3 regions of the Planococcus sp. TJ-201 genome follow, and region 2 is predicted to be linked to each of the others. Evidence: riboswitches for the same ligand, from Rfam matches in the RefSeq annotation. Region 2 holds a riboswitch; each other region holds the start of a gene.
What was found. A riboswitch is a leader RNA that binds a small molecule or an ion and turns the genes downstream of it on or off. The one in region 2 is predicted to bind S-adenosylmethionine.

Region 1 (4,175 bases), on a different contig from region 2:
TAGAGTTAAGTCCCATTTATTTGAGCAAAATGTTCAAAGAAAAACTGGGCATCAACTATATCGATTTCTTAACCTCCTGCCGTATGGACAAAGCGAAAAAGTTGTTGGGAGATCCACAAAAAAGCTTAAAGGAAATTTCTTTCGAGATCGGTTACCATGAGCCAAATTATTTCAGCAAAGTGTTTAAGAAGATGAACAATGTGTCTCCGAAGGAATACCGACGGACATTAGTGGAAAGGAAAGATCAGTCTAATGAATAAAATGACTCAACTGGCCACGGTTTTATTCATTAGCCTGTTTTTGGGTGCATGTGCACCCGAGCAGTCAATCGGCAAAGCGGTACCCGAAAAAGCAACGGTCACGGACCGTGATGAGCCTATTAAAATTGGGTTTTCCATGGATACGCTGAAAGAAGAGCGCTGGTTGAAAGACCAGGCGCTGTTCAAGAAAGCGATAGAGGACTTGGGCGCGGAAGTGGAGATTGTGGCAGCCAATGGCGACGATGCCTTGCAGCTTGCTCAGGCTGAAACGCTGATTCAACAAGGCATCGACTTATTGGTCATTGTGCCGCATAACGCGGAAGCGACCGCAGCCATTGTCCATACGGCTCATCGCGCTGGAATTCAAGTGATTGCTTATGACCGGCTGGTGAAAAATGCAGACATCGATTTATACGTATCGTTTGATAACGAGCAAGTAGGCGAAATGCAGGCAGAGGCAATTTTAGAGCTGGTGCCAAAAGGGAATTACGTCTATATCGGAGGGGCAACGACCGATAACAATGTTCACTTGATCAAGAAGGGCGTATTCAACGTATTGCAGCCTGCCATCAACCGGGGAGATATTAAAATTGTTTACGATCAATGGACCGAAGACTGGTCACCGGAAAAAGCATTTCTCAATATGACCGAAGCCCTTGAAGCAAATAACAATCAAATTGATGCAGTCATAGCCGCTAATGATGCAACGGCTGGCGGTGTTATTCAGGCATTGGAAGCGCAGGGCTTAGCGGGCAAAATTCCGGTAGCGGGCCAGGACGCAGAACTGGCTGCTGCGCAGCGAATCGTCGGCGGTACCCAAACAATGACGGTTTACAAACCCATTCAAACCTTAACTGAACAAGCTGCTGCTCTGGCAGTCAGAATGGCAGAAGGGGAAAGCGTCACTACCGTAAAATCTGTCAATAATGGCAAGATCGATGTGCCATCCATTTTACTGGCGCCCATTCCAGTGACTGCTGAAAACATGAGGGATACCGTTATTGCAGATGGTTTCCATACCGGGACAGATGTTTACGGAGCGGGCAATGAATAAATGCTAATTTGCCCTCCAGCTTCAACCTCTATTCGGTAGCATTGTCTTTGGCTGCGAGCAGCTGCAATTCATGGAGCGTGTGTTGTTGAACTTCATTTGATAAAAAAGATTTGTCCAAGAAATTGCGCAAGTAGTTTTCCTTGGTGTTTCTGGACAGCTTAGTTTGTTTGAGAAGCTGTCTGGCATGATAAAGAAAGTCTAAGTATTGTTCATAGCTCTCGTCAAATTGTTCTTGCAGTTCGTGTTTGATTTTTTTGGCGAGCATCGGGCTTGCGCCATTTGTAGAAACAATGATGCTCAATTTGCCTCTGTTGAAATGTGCAGGAAACTGAACATTGCCAGACTCTGCTTCGGTAGAAGCATTGACCAGGCAATTTGGCGGGGCGGCTTTTTGTGCGGCGGCGTTAACGACCGGGTCGTTTGTCGCAATCACCAGCATGAAAGCCTCTTCGGCATCTTTTGGCTCGAACTTTTTTTGTTTCCATCCAATTTGTCCTTCTTCCACCCACCGCTGGATTGTCGGCGTTACGGATGGGCTAATCACGGTCAAGCTGGCTTTGCTGTCGAGCAACCCGTCCAGTTTTCGTTCAGCAATTTTCCCTCCGCCGACAACGACCACGTTTTTGTTTCCCAAATCGATCATGATGGGGATTACTGTCATCTTCTCCGCCTCCTCCATTCCTTTAATAGTATCAAATAAGTGCTTCACTGCACTGAATAGAAATGGTTCAACTCCCACCTCTTGTGGAGGATCTGTCCAAGGCAAATGAAGTGGTATATAGCCGTTATCTTTTCAAAAAAAATTATTCCTTTGGCCCTATGGCAATACAGCTTTTTCAAAAAAAAGTTAAAACATAGTTTGACACTCTGAATAGTATATTATATACTTTGTGAAATCAAATTTTTCAATTAATTTTCCAATGCCAATTGAATATGCATTCTTATCAAGAGAGACGGAGGGATTGGCCCTTTGATGTCTCAGCAACCCTCCTTTATGGAAACGGTGCTAACTCCAATAGGCTTTCATCAGCCTAGAAGATAAGAAGAGAGTTTTGTTTTTACGGACCTTCTTCTTGCCGAAGAGGGTCCTTTTCTTTTTGTCTGAACAGTTTTTAAGAAAGCAACAGAACACAAAACTAACCTTGGAGGTAATAACATGACGAACAAAGCACATGGTGGAGACTTGGTAAACAGACAGCTGACAGGCACCGAAAGAGAAAAGGCATTAAAGAATGCGGAAACACTTTCCACTTTATTCATTTCAGATTGGGCCATCTCGGATTTGGAACTGATCGGCATCGGTGGGTTTAGCCCGTTGACTGGTTTTCTTGGACAAAAGGATTATGAAAGTGTGCTGCATACATCGCGCCTCAGCAATGGCAACGTGTGGAGTGTACCCATTACATTATCGGTCACGACAGAAGAAGCAGACAGCTACGAGCTGGGCGATGAAATTGCGCTGAAAGGCAAAGACGGTGTCATCTACGGAACACTCGAGCTGAAGGAAAAGTACACGTATGACAAAAGGTTGGAAGCAGAAAAAATTTACGGCACGACAGAAGTAGCACATGCTGGCGTGGAAAAACTATACGAACGCGGAGATGTTTACTTGGCAGGTCCTATCACCTTATTAAATCGTCCGGACCATAGCGAGTTCAAAGAATTTCATCTGGACCCGGTTGAAACGCGCCAGTTATTCCAAGATCTTGGCTGGAAAACGATTGTCGGCTTCCAGACGCGCAACCCGGTGCATCGCGCACATGAATACATTCAAAAAGCCGCATTGGAAGTGGTGGATGGCCTCTTGCTGAACCCGCTCGTGGGTGAAACAAAATCCGATGACATTTCAGCTGCAGTGCGGATGGAAAGCTACCAAGTCATCTTAAAGCATTACTATCCTGCAGACCGGGCGCGCCTCGCCATCTATCCAGCTGCAATGCGCTACGCCGGACCGAAAGAAGCGGTTCTTCACGCCATTGTCCGCAAAAACTACGGTTGTACACATTTCATCGTTGGACGGGATCATGCCGGTGTCGGCGATTACTACGGCACATACGAGGCACAGGAATTCATCAGCCAGTTTGAAGAAGAATTGGGCATTCAAATTTTCAAATTCGAGCATTCATTTTACTGCAATGCATGCGAAAACATGGCCACGGCTAAGACATGTCCGCACAGCGCAGAAAACCATGTTCATTTAAGTGGCACGAAAGTTCGTGAATTGCTTCGCAACGGAGAAAAACCACCGAAGCAGTTTTCCCGTCCGGAAGTAGCCGATGTGCTCATCAAAGGCTTGCGGGAGACCGTTATTAGTAACTAATTAGGGGATGGTTGCCCGTGTCAGTCCAAATGATTTTTGTGCTTATCGTCATCGTCGCCATGGTCAGCGCCTTGCTTTTTGAAATTGCCCGTCCGGATATGATTGTATTTTCAGCATTGGTAGTGTTGCTGCTGTCCGGAATTTTAACAACAGAAGAAGCATTGCGCGGATTTTCGAATCCAGGAATGTTGACAATCGCTTTACTGTTCATCGTTGTCGGTACTGTACAAAAGCACGGCCTGATCGACCAGATGATGATTGGCTGGCTGAATAAAGGCAAAAGCTTGAAAGGATCTTTGTTTCGTATTTTTCTTCCGCTCCCGTTGTTTTCGGCTTTTTTGAACAACACACCCATTGTTGTCACGTTAACTCCACTTTTGAAAAAATGGTGTGAAGAACGCAATATCGCACCTTCCAAAGTGCTGATTCCTTTATCGTATGTAACGATTTTTGGGGGGACTATCACCCTAATGGGAACATCGACCAATCTTGTGGTGCACGGGATGCTGCTCGATTACGGCCTGCCTGGCTTTTCGTTGTT
Region 2 (4,175 bases):
CTTTTCGTGTCTTTGTCCAAAAGATCCCGGATGACAGATGGTTTGCAGCATCCGCAGCCCTGGCTTGTGCAGGCATCGTCGCAGCCATGCGGAAATTCCAGTTTGATAAGATCACCTGAAAAGTCAGCGCTGTTGCAGTAGATGTCATCAAAAGGTCCGAAAGGTTCAAGTAGCGGATGGACAAAGAAATCAATGCCACCGCTAACAATATACAAAGGCAAATTCTGCTTTTTCGAATAGGCGACAAAGTCGCTGAATCCTTCGCGTATTTCCGCCTGCTCCAAAACATAGGAAATAATTTCGTCTTTTTCCGAAACCGGAAGCAAGGAAAACATTTTTGCGACACCCTCACGTATTGAGATGGATTGGTCGAGAATTTGGTCTTTGACCGGTATCCATCCCGGTGGATCAAATTTTTCCATGATGGCAATAATATTGTCATTAGCTGTAATCGTACCGTCAAAATCACAAAAAATAATCGGTTTGTTCACTGTTTTCACCCCCATAGTTCAAGTGCTGTCTGCAATTCTTTATGCTGTTTGCCGGCATTCTGCAAGGTTTCTCCCTGCAGCACGGCGTCAATGGCTTGTCTGAATGCCTGTCCGCCGCCAGCTGCTCCAGCGGGATGTCCGTGAACGCCGCCTCCGGCATTGATGACGCTGTCGATTCCGTAATCCGCCATCAGCAAAGGCACAAGCCTCGGATGAATTCCGGCGGATGGCACTGGAAAGCTGCGTTTTAGCGGGCTGTCCCGTGTCAGTTCTTTGCCGAGTGCCAGGGCTGCCGTTTTTTCCAGTGCAACACTGCCGTAAGGTGAAGGAAACAGCGAAAAATCAGCGCCGACATATCGGATCAGTTTTCCAAGGGCCAGCGGTGTCGCAAGGCCATAGAAGGCAGAAGAAGTGAAGGCACCGCTAAAAGCGGGATGCGCCATAAGCGGCAAGGCGATATCATCATCTTCAGCAAGCTCCTGCAAGACATCCAACCCATACGCATGAACGTTGAACAACAAGGCATCTGCTCCAAGTTCGCGTGCTCTCCGTGCTTTTCCTCGCAGTTCTGAAGTTCTCCCTGACAGGTTCACCGCATAAAGCGTTCGGTGTCCCGTTTCTTCATAGACATCATCAAGCACTCGTTTACCCGTGGTAATGCGGCTTTCAAAAGGAGTTAGTGGGTTATCAAATAGTATTTCATCATCTTTGACCAGATCCACGCGGCCTAATGCCTGCTGACGCAATTGAGCGGACAGGAAATCCAGGTCACGGCCGATGACGCCTTTAAAAATACTCATGAGAAGCGGCCGTCCTCCAACGCCAAGAGTGTCGCGAATTTCTTCGATGCCAAAGCGCGGTCCAGGAAAGTGGCTAAGCAGGTCGTGGCTAAACTCCAGATCCAATAGCTTTACTTCGCCATCCAACGACAATTTGCCGAAAACAGTAGTCAAAATGGCAGGCAGGTCAGCCGAAAAATTCACGCTTGGGTAGGCAATTTCAAGCTCTGCTTTTATTAAATCCGGTTTTAGCGGGTGGCGTTCTTGTTCAAATTCTTCGATGGAGACGACATTTCCTTTATGGTGTTTCAGTTGTTCCTGTTCAAGCAGCGGCAAGTCAGTCCAAGAACCGATGGTCAGTCCCAAAGCGATGCCGTCCGCTTTTTTTTCGAACGAACCCGGTTTTCCGTAGACTTGATATGTAGCAGTCAAAACGCTCATGTATTCCACACTCCCATGCAAATTTTAAAAAATAAAAACCTCTTCAAATAAGAAGAGGTTAAGGGCGTTAACAACTTCTTATTTCTCAGCCACCGGTTCTGGCTGCAAGAATTAGCACCGTGTCCATCAATGGACCGGTTGCCGGGTATCATAGGGCTTGTCCCTCCACCTGCTCTAAATAAGAAAGATATGAAATTGGGTAAATATGATTTATTAAGTCAGACTATCGGTTTTTATCAATTGATATTCCACAAATCCGCTTCGTCCGCGGAAAGCGTCCGCCTGAAGCGATTTCTTCCACTACAAGATTAGTAAAGTAATTCTGATTATTTCATGTGCGCAGAAATCTGTCAACTCCGTTATCATAAAATTGTTTTTATTGGAAAAATGGATTGACAGTTAATTCTGAATCGTGATAGGATTCTTTTCATAACTTAAATTAAATAACACGTAGTACTCTTATCAAGAGCTGGCAGAGGGATATTGGCCCGATGACGCCCAGCAACCGACCGTAATACCTTCGTGAGAAGGGGCGCTTTATGCGCCAGGATGAAAATCCTGCAAGGCACGGTGCTAATTCCATCAGAAATTTATTTCTGAAAGATAAGAGGCATGGAATCTCTTATTCTGGCCTCTTTCTTTTATGAAAGAGGCTTTTTATATTGCATATGAAAGGAAGATTTACAATGACACTTACGGTTCCCGCTACTTATAAAGCCTTAACGGAAGAAACAGCGATTGCGCTGGCAAAAACGGTTCATACATTTGACCCTGCTGCCCAATTGACTTGCCGGGAAATCGGCGACGGCAACTTGAATTATGTTTTCCAAATCGAAGATCCAAATACAGGAAAGCGGCTGATCATCAAACAGGCATTGCCATACGCTAAGATTATCGGCGAAAGCTGGCCGTTGACGTTAAAGCGCGCGACGATTGAAGCGAATGTCCTCAGAAAGCACGGAGAATTTGTCCCGTCACTCGTGCCAACAGTCTTTGCAACAGATGAAGAGTTGGCCATTACGGTGATGGAAGATTTGTCTCATCTGGAGATTGCGCGGGAAGGGTTGATCCACGGACGGAATTTCCCGAGATTGTCGCAGGACATCGGTGAATACTTGGCACTGACTTTATTCCACACATCGGATTACGGCTTGCATCCTTTTGAAAAAAAGCGTTTGGCTGCGGAGTTTTCCAATCCCGAATTATGCAAGATTACGGAAGATCTCATTTTTACAGATCCATTTTTTGATCTCGATACCAACGATTACGAACCGCAGCTTCAATCAGCGGCAGAAGCGATCTGGAGCAACCGGAAGCTTCAGCTCGAAGTAGCAAAATTAAAGAAAAGCTTTTTGACTGAATCGGAAGCTCTGCTGCATGGCGACCTACACACCGGCAGTATTTTTGCCAGCCAGACGGAAACGAAGGTGATCGACCCCGAATTCGGTTTTTACGGTCCGATTGGATTTGATGTTGGTTTGTTCCTGGCGAACTTAGTTTTCCAGTCGATCACACGCGAAGATGAGAATCGCCAAGTGATGGTAGAAGATATCAGAAAGACCTGGGATGTCTTCGCTTCTTCATTCACCGAGCTATGGAAAAAATATAGTGTGGAATCGTTCAAGGAGACAGAGGGCTACCTGGAGCATGTGCTTGAGAAAGTGCTGACAGATGCAGCCGGTTTTGCAGGATGCGAATTAATTCGCCGAACCATCGGCTTGGCACATGTGAAAGATCTGGACAGCATCGAAGACGCAGGTAAGCGAATCGCCTTCAAGAAGCAAGCATTGCAGACTGGCCAGGTTTTGATTTTACAGCGCAAGGAAATCACATCGATCAACGATGTACTGCAAATTCTTGAGGAGGCCCGTACATGAGCATCCCCTTATCCATCAAATGGGACGGCCAGCAGCTGACCATTTTAGATCAGCAAAAACTGCCGCATGCCATTGAATATGTGACGCTTGAAACCGTCGAAGACGTTTACGATGCGATTCTTGCATTAAAGGTTCGCGGAGCACCCGCCATCGGCATCACTGCAGCTTATGGACTGGCTAACGGCGCCAAGCGGCACGATACGGATTCGTTGGAAGCTTTTCAGCAATACGTTGAAAAAGATGCCGCATACTTGAATTCTTCCAGACCGACCGCAGTCAATCTTGGCTGGGCGCTTAGCCGACTGAAAGATAAGCTTCGAGAAGCAGAGAACGTACCACAAGCCAAACTGCTGCTTCAGGCGGAAGCAGTCCAGATCCACAAGGAAGATGAAGAGTCGTGCCGCAGCATTGGCGAGCATGCACTGGTGTTGCTGCAAGAGCAAACGCGGGTAATGACTATTTGCAACGCCGGTTCGATTGCTACGGCAAAATACGGCACTGCATTAGCGCCGTTTCACCTGGGCAGCGAGCGGGGACGTGAATTTGAAGTGTTCGCCTGTGAAACCCGGCCGATTTATCAAGGCGCA
Region 3 (4,175 bases), 230 kb from region 2:
GCAGCAGGTGAAAAAGTGGTCAAACAAGTAATCCAAAAAGAGATTTCAGAGCTGGTGAGAAGGGCTTTGGAAAGCATCGAATTAAAGCTCAATTTAGGCATTCTGGATGATCAAGAATTGATTCTCGCCTTGAGCCTTCATTTAAAACCCGCTGTAAACCGCTACAAATATGGTATGAACATTCGAAATCCAATGTTGCAGGACATTAAGTCAAATTATCCCGTGGCATTCGAAGCCGGTATTATCGCGGGATTGGCCATAAACAAGGCAATTGGATCAGTCATTGATGAAAACGAAATCGGCTATTTAGCCCTCCACATTGCGGCTGCTATTGAGCGTAGAAAATCTGAAATTGTCCCGAAAAAATGCTTGATTGTCTGTGCTTCAGGATTGGGAACAGCCCAATTGATTTACTATAAACTAAAGTCTCAGTTTGGCGATAGCCTAGATGTAGCCGGCACAACCGAATATTACAAGCTCGGACAGTATAAGTTGGATGGCATTGATTTTATTATCAGTTCGATTCCGATACAGGAAGAATTGGACATCCCCGTAATTGTCGTCAATGCGATTTTGGGAGAGGCGGACATTCGAAAAATTGAAAAGTTCATTTTAAAGGATCGGCAAAACATTACTTCATATTTTCAAAAAGACTTAATGTTTCTCGGAAAAGAGCTGCGCTCAAAAGAAGAAATTCTTGAATTCTTAACCGAAAGACTGTTCGAACGTGGATTGGTAGACGAAGGCTGCCTGAAGGCGATATACGAGCGCGAAAGAGCCGCACCGACTTCCTTTGGCAATTTAGTGGCCATACCACATCCCATCACACCGCATTCCAAAACGACTTTTTTAACGGTTTGTACGCTGAAAAAACCTGTTATATGGAAAGATAAGCCAGTTCAATTTGTCTGTCTGCTGAATGTTATGGAAGACAGCCGGGAAGATTTGCAGTTTATGTACGATGTACTTGGCAGAATCATTCATAACAGCGCACTGGTTGAAAGGCTGATCAAAGCCAGAACCTACGAAGAGTTTATGAAAGTGATCGCCTTTTGAATTCAATAGATATTCGACGAAAAAAGGAGATGAAGCATTATGGTGGAAAAACAATTTACACTTACAGACGAGGCAGGAATTCATGCACGTCCAGCTGCCATTCTGGTAAGTCTGGCAAATAAATTCGATTCACAAGTAAATTTGCTTCATAAGGAAAGGACGGTGGATTTAAAGTCTATTTTAGGGGTGATGTCCTTGGGGATTGCTTACGGTTCCGAGTTTAAAGTGAGTATTGTGGGAGTAGACGAAGAAGACGCCATCAAAGAAATTGAAAGTGTGATGGAAAAAGAAGGATTGGCTAAATAGCTCGTTTCCACAAAGAACCCGAGGGATCATTTCTGATTCCTCGGGTTCTTTGTGGGTAAACAACTTTCATGGGGAATAATCTTTGGAATCAGTCGAAATCTTTTTTCTCCCATTCGTCATCCGGAATTTCCAAATCTTCACCGGAAAAACGTTCTTCCTGGAACGGATCGCCGTTCATGTGAAAGCCGTTCTGTTCCCAAAAGCCCGGCTGATTTTCATCGATAAACTCGATACCGCGGACCCATTTGACGCTTTTCCAAAAATACAATTGGGGCACTACAAAACGCAGCGGGTAGCCGTGCTTGGCCGTCAAGGGCTCGCCGTCAAGAGAATGGGCGAGCAGCACGTCCTCACGGTCAAGGTCTGACAGAGCAACATTGGTCGTGTAGTCATAATCGCCGTGAAGCATGACGTAGCCGCTTTTTGGCGTAACGCCCAATTCTTTCATCAAGTCGATAAAGCGGACGCCGGTGAACGTATTGTCGAAGCGGGACCAGCGTGTCACGCAGTGGATGTCGCGGGTCACAGTCGTTTGCGGCAATTTCAACAAGTCAGCGTAATGCAAGGTGACTTCCTTGTCGACCTGCCCAAAGATTTTCAATGTCCATGTAGCCATGTCGTATTCTGGCACTTCGCCTTCGTGCAGAACAGGAAAGCGCTCGGTCAAGACTTGTCCAGGCGGCAGGCGTTCAGCCAGCGCAGGATTCACTACAGGGACCCGTGTTCGTTTAATCCGTTCGGCTTTGCTCAATTTCATGCAATCACTCCCTAAAATTAATAAAACTCCTCCGCTGAAAAGTGGAAGAGTGGCTGTCTGTTGGTGAATTTCTCTTCCTCATCTTTCAGAACTTCTAGGTTCTGCTGAATTTGGCACCATTCCAGTTCGTGAACTGGCGGTTGCCGGGCGTCGTCGGGCCATTTCCCTCTGCCTCTCTTGATAAGGATGGTGCAGTATTTAATTTTTTGCTTGCCTCATTTTACCTAATCTCTCCGCTTCTTACAAGATTATTCGGAAAATTATTCAGCTTCTCTCTCGCTGGCGTTATACTAGAAAGACGTAGAGAATTTTGGTCATCGGAAATAAACGTTACTTGAAATAAATGAGGAGTCCTCCAAATGAAAAAAATGATCGGTCTTATAAGTTTGACGCTCTTCATGAGCGGTTGCAGCAACACTTCGGCAAGCGATGGGGAGCTGTTGGTTTCAACAGCTTCCAGCTTGACGGAAGTAATGGGGAAGATGGAAGAGGAATTTCAAAAGGCAGAGCCCGATATTGAACTGAACTTTAATTATGGATCATCCAGCAAACTGCGGAGCCAGATCGAGCAAGGGGCGCCAGCGGATCTGTTTTTGTCTGCCAGTGAAAACGATATGAATTTGCTCCAATCGCAGCAGCTTGTCGAATCAGACAGCATTGTATCTTTCGCTGAAAATCGGCTGGTCCTGGCTTCGCTCGAAAAGTTTCCGGAAACAGCCGATTTTGTGGAAACATTAATGAGTGCAGAAGAAACCATTGCAGTTGGAGAACCTGATAGTGTACCACTAGGAAATTATACGAAGCAGGCGCTGGCCAACCAAAATTTATGGCAGCCGCTTGAAGGCCGCCTTGTCTATGCCAAAGATGCAAGGCAAGTGGTGACTTATATCGAGAGCGGAAACGCTGAACTCGGCGTCATCTATTCCTCCGATGCGGTTATTTCCCAGGAAATAACCGGGATGCTCGAAGTGCCTGGACAGACCGATCCTGTTGTTTATCCAGGTGCTGTCGTAGCGGCTTCCCAAAAACAGCCCGCCGCAGAAGCCTTTTTGGATTTTGTCACTGGTCCAAAAGGCCAGGCAGTTCTTAAAGAGTACGGATTTTTGGCGCCAAACGGAGGAATACCATGATGCCCTATGATCTGTCTCCGCTATGGTTATCGTTGAGAGTTGCCGTTATTTCCACATTTTTTGTGTTTTTGGTCAGCCTGGCTCTGGCACGATTGATGAACAGGCGCGACTTTTTCGGCAAAAGCTTTGTGGAAGCCCTAATACTGCTGCCATTGGTTTTGCCCCCGACGGTCATTGGCTTTGGTTTGATTGTTTTGTTCGGCGCTAATGGTCCGCTCGGCATCTTACTGGAACAATGGTTTGGGTTCCGTGTTGTTTTTACCTGGATCGGTGCGGCCATAGCTTCATTTGTTGTTTCGTTGCCGCTGATGTACCAAAGTGTCCTTGCAGCTTATGAAAAAGTAGATCCTCGCTGGGAGAATGTGGCACGGACAATGGGCGTCTCTGAATGGCGCATCTTTCGGACTATCACGTTTCCGCTGGCCTGGTCGGGCATTCTGGCAGGTCTGATTCTTGCTTTTGCACGCGGCATCGGCGAGTTTGGGGCAACCTTGATGATTGCCGGCTATATTCCAGGGGTGACAGAAACGGTGCCATTAGCGATTTACTTTGCCTATGAAGCAGGAGATATGGAAAAAGCCTTGTTTTGGGTAGTGATTATTTCCTCTCTTGGAGTCGCTGCGATCACTTGGGTCAATTATTGGCGCAAAAAAACGGCCATACGAATCGGGAGGGAATGAGCCCATGCTTTTAGTTGATTTTCAAAAACAATTGGACCATTTCAGTTTAAAAATGCAATTCGAGCTGGACCGGGAAATCTTGGCGTTGGTTGGTTCTTCCGGTTCGGGGAAAACCACGCTATTGAATTGCCTGGCTGGTATTGTCCACCCGGATGCTGGTACGATTTCTTTGAATGGCAGAAATTTTTTCAGTGGAGAACAAAAACCATTAAAGATCCAGAAAAGAAAAGTTGGTTATTTGTTTCA

Region 1: another riboswitch for S-adenosylmethionine. It lies ahead of sat (sulfate adenylyltransferase); the one in region 2 lies ahead of mtnK (S-methyl-5-thioribose kinase).
Region 3: another riboswitch for S-adenosylmethionine. It lies ahead of AC4EG4_RS10005 (sulfite oxidase-like oxidoreductase); the one in region 2 lies ahead of mtnK (S-methyl-5-thioribose kinase).

The regions. Positions count from the first base shown of each region.
Region 1 is NZ_JBZDOG010000004.1:34,193-38,367, forward strand. Features, by position in the region: gene AC4EG4_RS10840 (response regulator) at 1-260, shown strand, start outside; gene xylF (D-xylose ABC transporter substrate-binding protein) at 262-1,314, shown strand; gene AC4EG4_RS10850 (NAD(P)-binding protein) at 1,343-1,975, opposite strand; SAM riboswitch class I at 2,253-2,359, shown strand; gene sat (sulfate adenylyltransferase) at 2,471-3,634, shown strand; gene AC4EG4_RS10860 (SLC13 family permease) at 3,652-4,175, shown strand, end outside.
Region 2 is NZ_JBZDOG010000003.1:111,084-115,258, forward strand. Features, by position in the region: gene AC4EG4_RS08880 (2-hydroxy-3-keto-5-methylthiopentenyl-1-phosphate phosphatase) at 1-491, opposite strand, end outside; gene mtnW (2,3-diketo-5-methylthiopentyl-1-phosphate enolase) at 497-1,711, opposite strand; SAM riboswitch class I at 1,787-1,896, opposite strand; SAM riboswitch class I at 2,168-2,321, shown strand; gene mtnK (S-methyl-5-thioribose kinase) at 2,398-3,588, shown strand; gene mtnA (S-methyl-5-thioribose-1-phosphate isomerase) at 3,585-4,175, shown strand, end outside.
Region 3 is NZ_JBZDOG010000003.1:336,151-340,325, forward strand. Features, by position in the region: gene AC4EG4_RS09995 (BglG family transcription antiterminator) at 1-1,056, shown strand, start outside; gene AC4EG4_RS10000 (phosphocarrier protein HPr) at 1,096-1,362, shown strand; gene AC4EG4_RS10005 (sulfite oxidase-like oxidoreductase) at 1,451-2,113, opposite strand; SAM riboswitch class I at 2,195-2,306, opposite strand; gene modA (molybdate ABC transporter substrate-binding protein) at 2,479-3,249, shown strand; gene modB (molybdate ABC transporter permease subunit) at 3,246-3,929, shown strand; gene AC4EG4_RS10020 (ATP-binding cassette domain-containing protein) at 3,934-4,175, shown strand, end outside.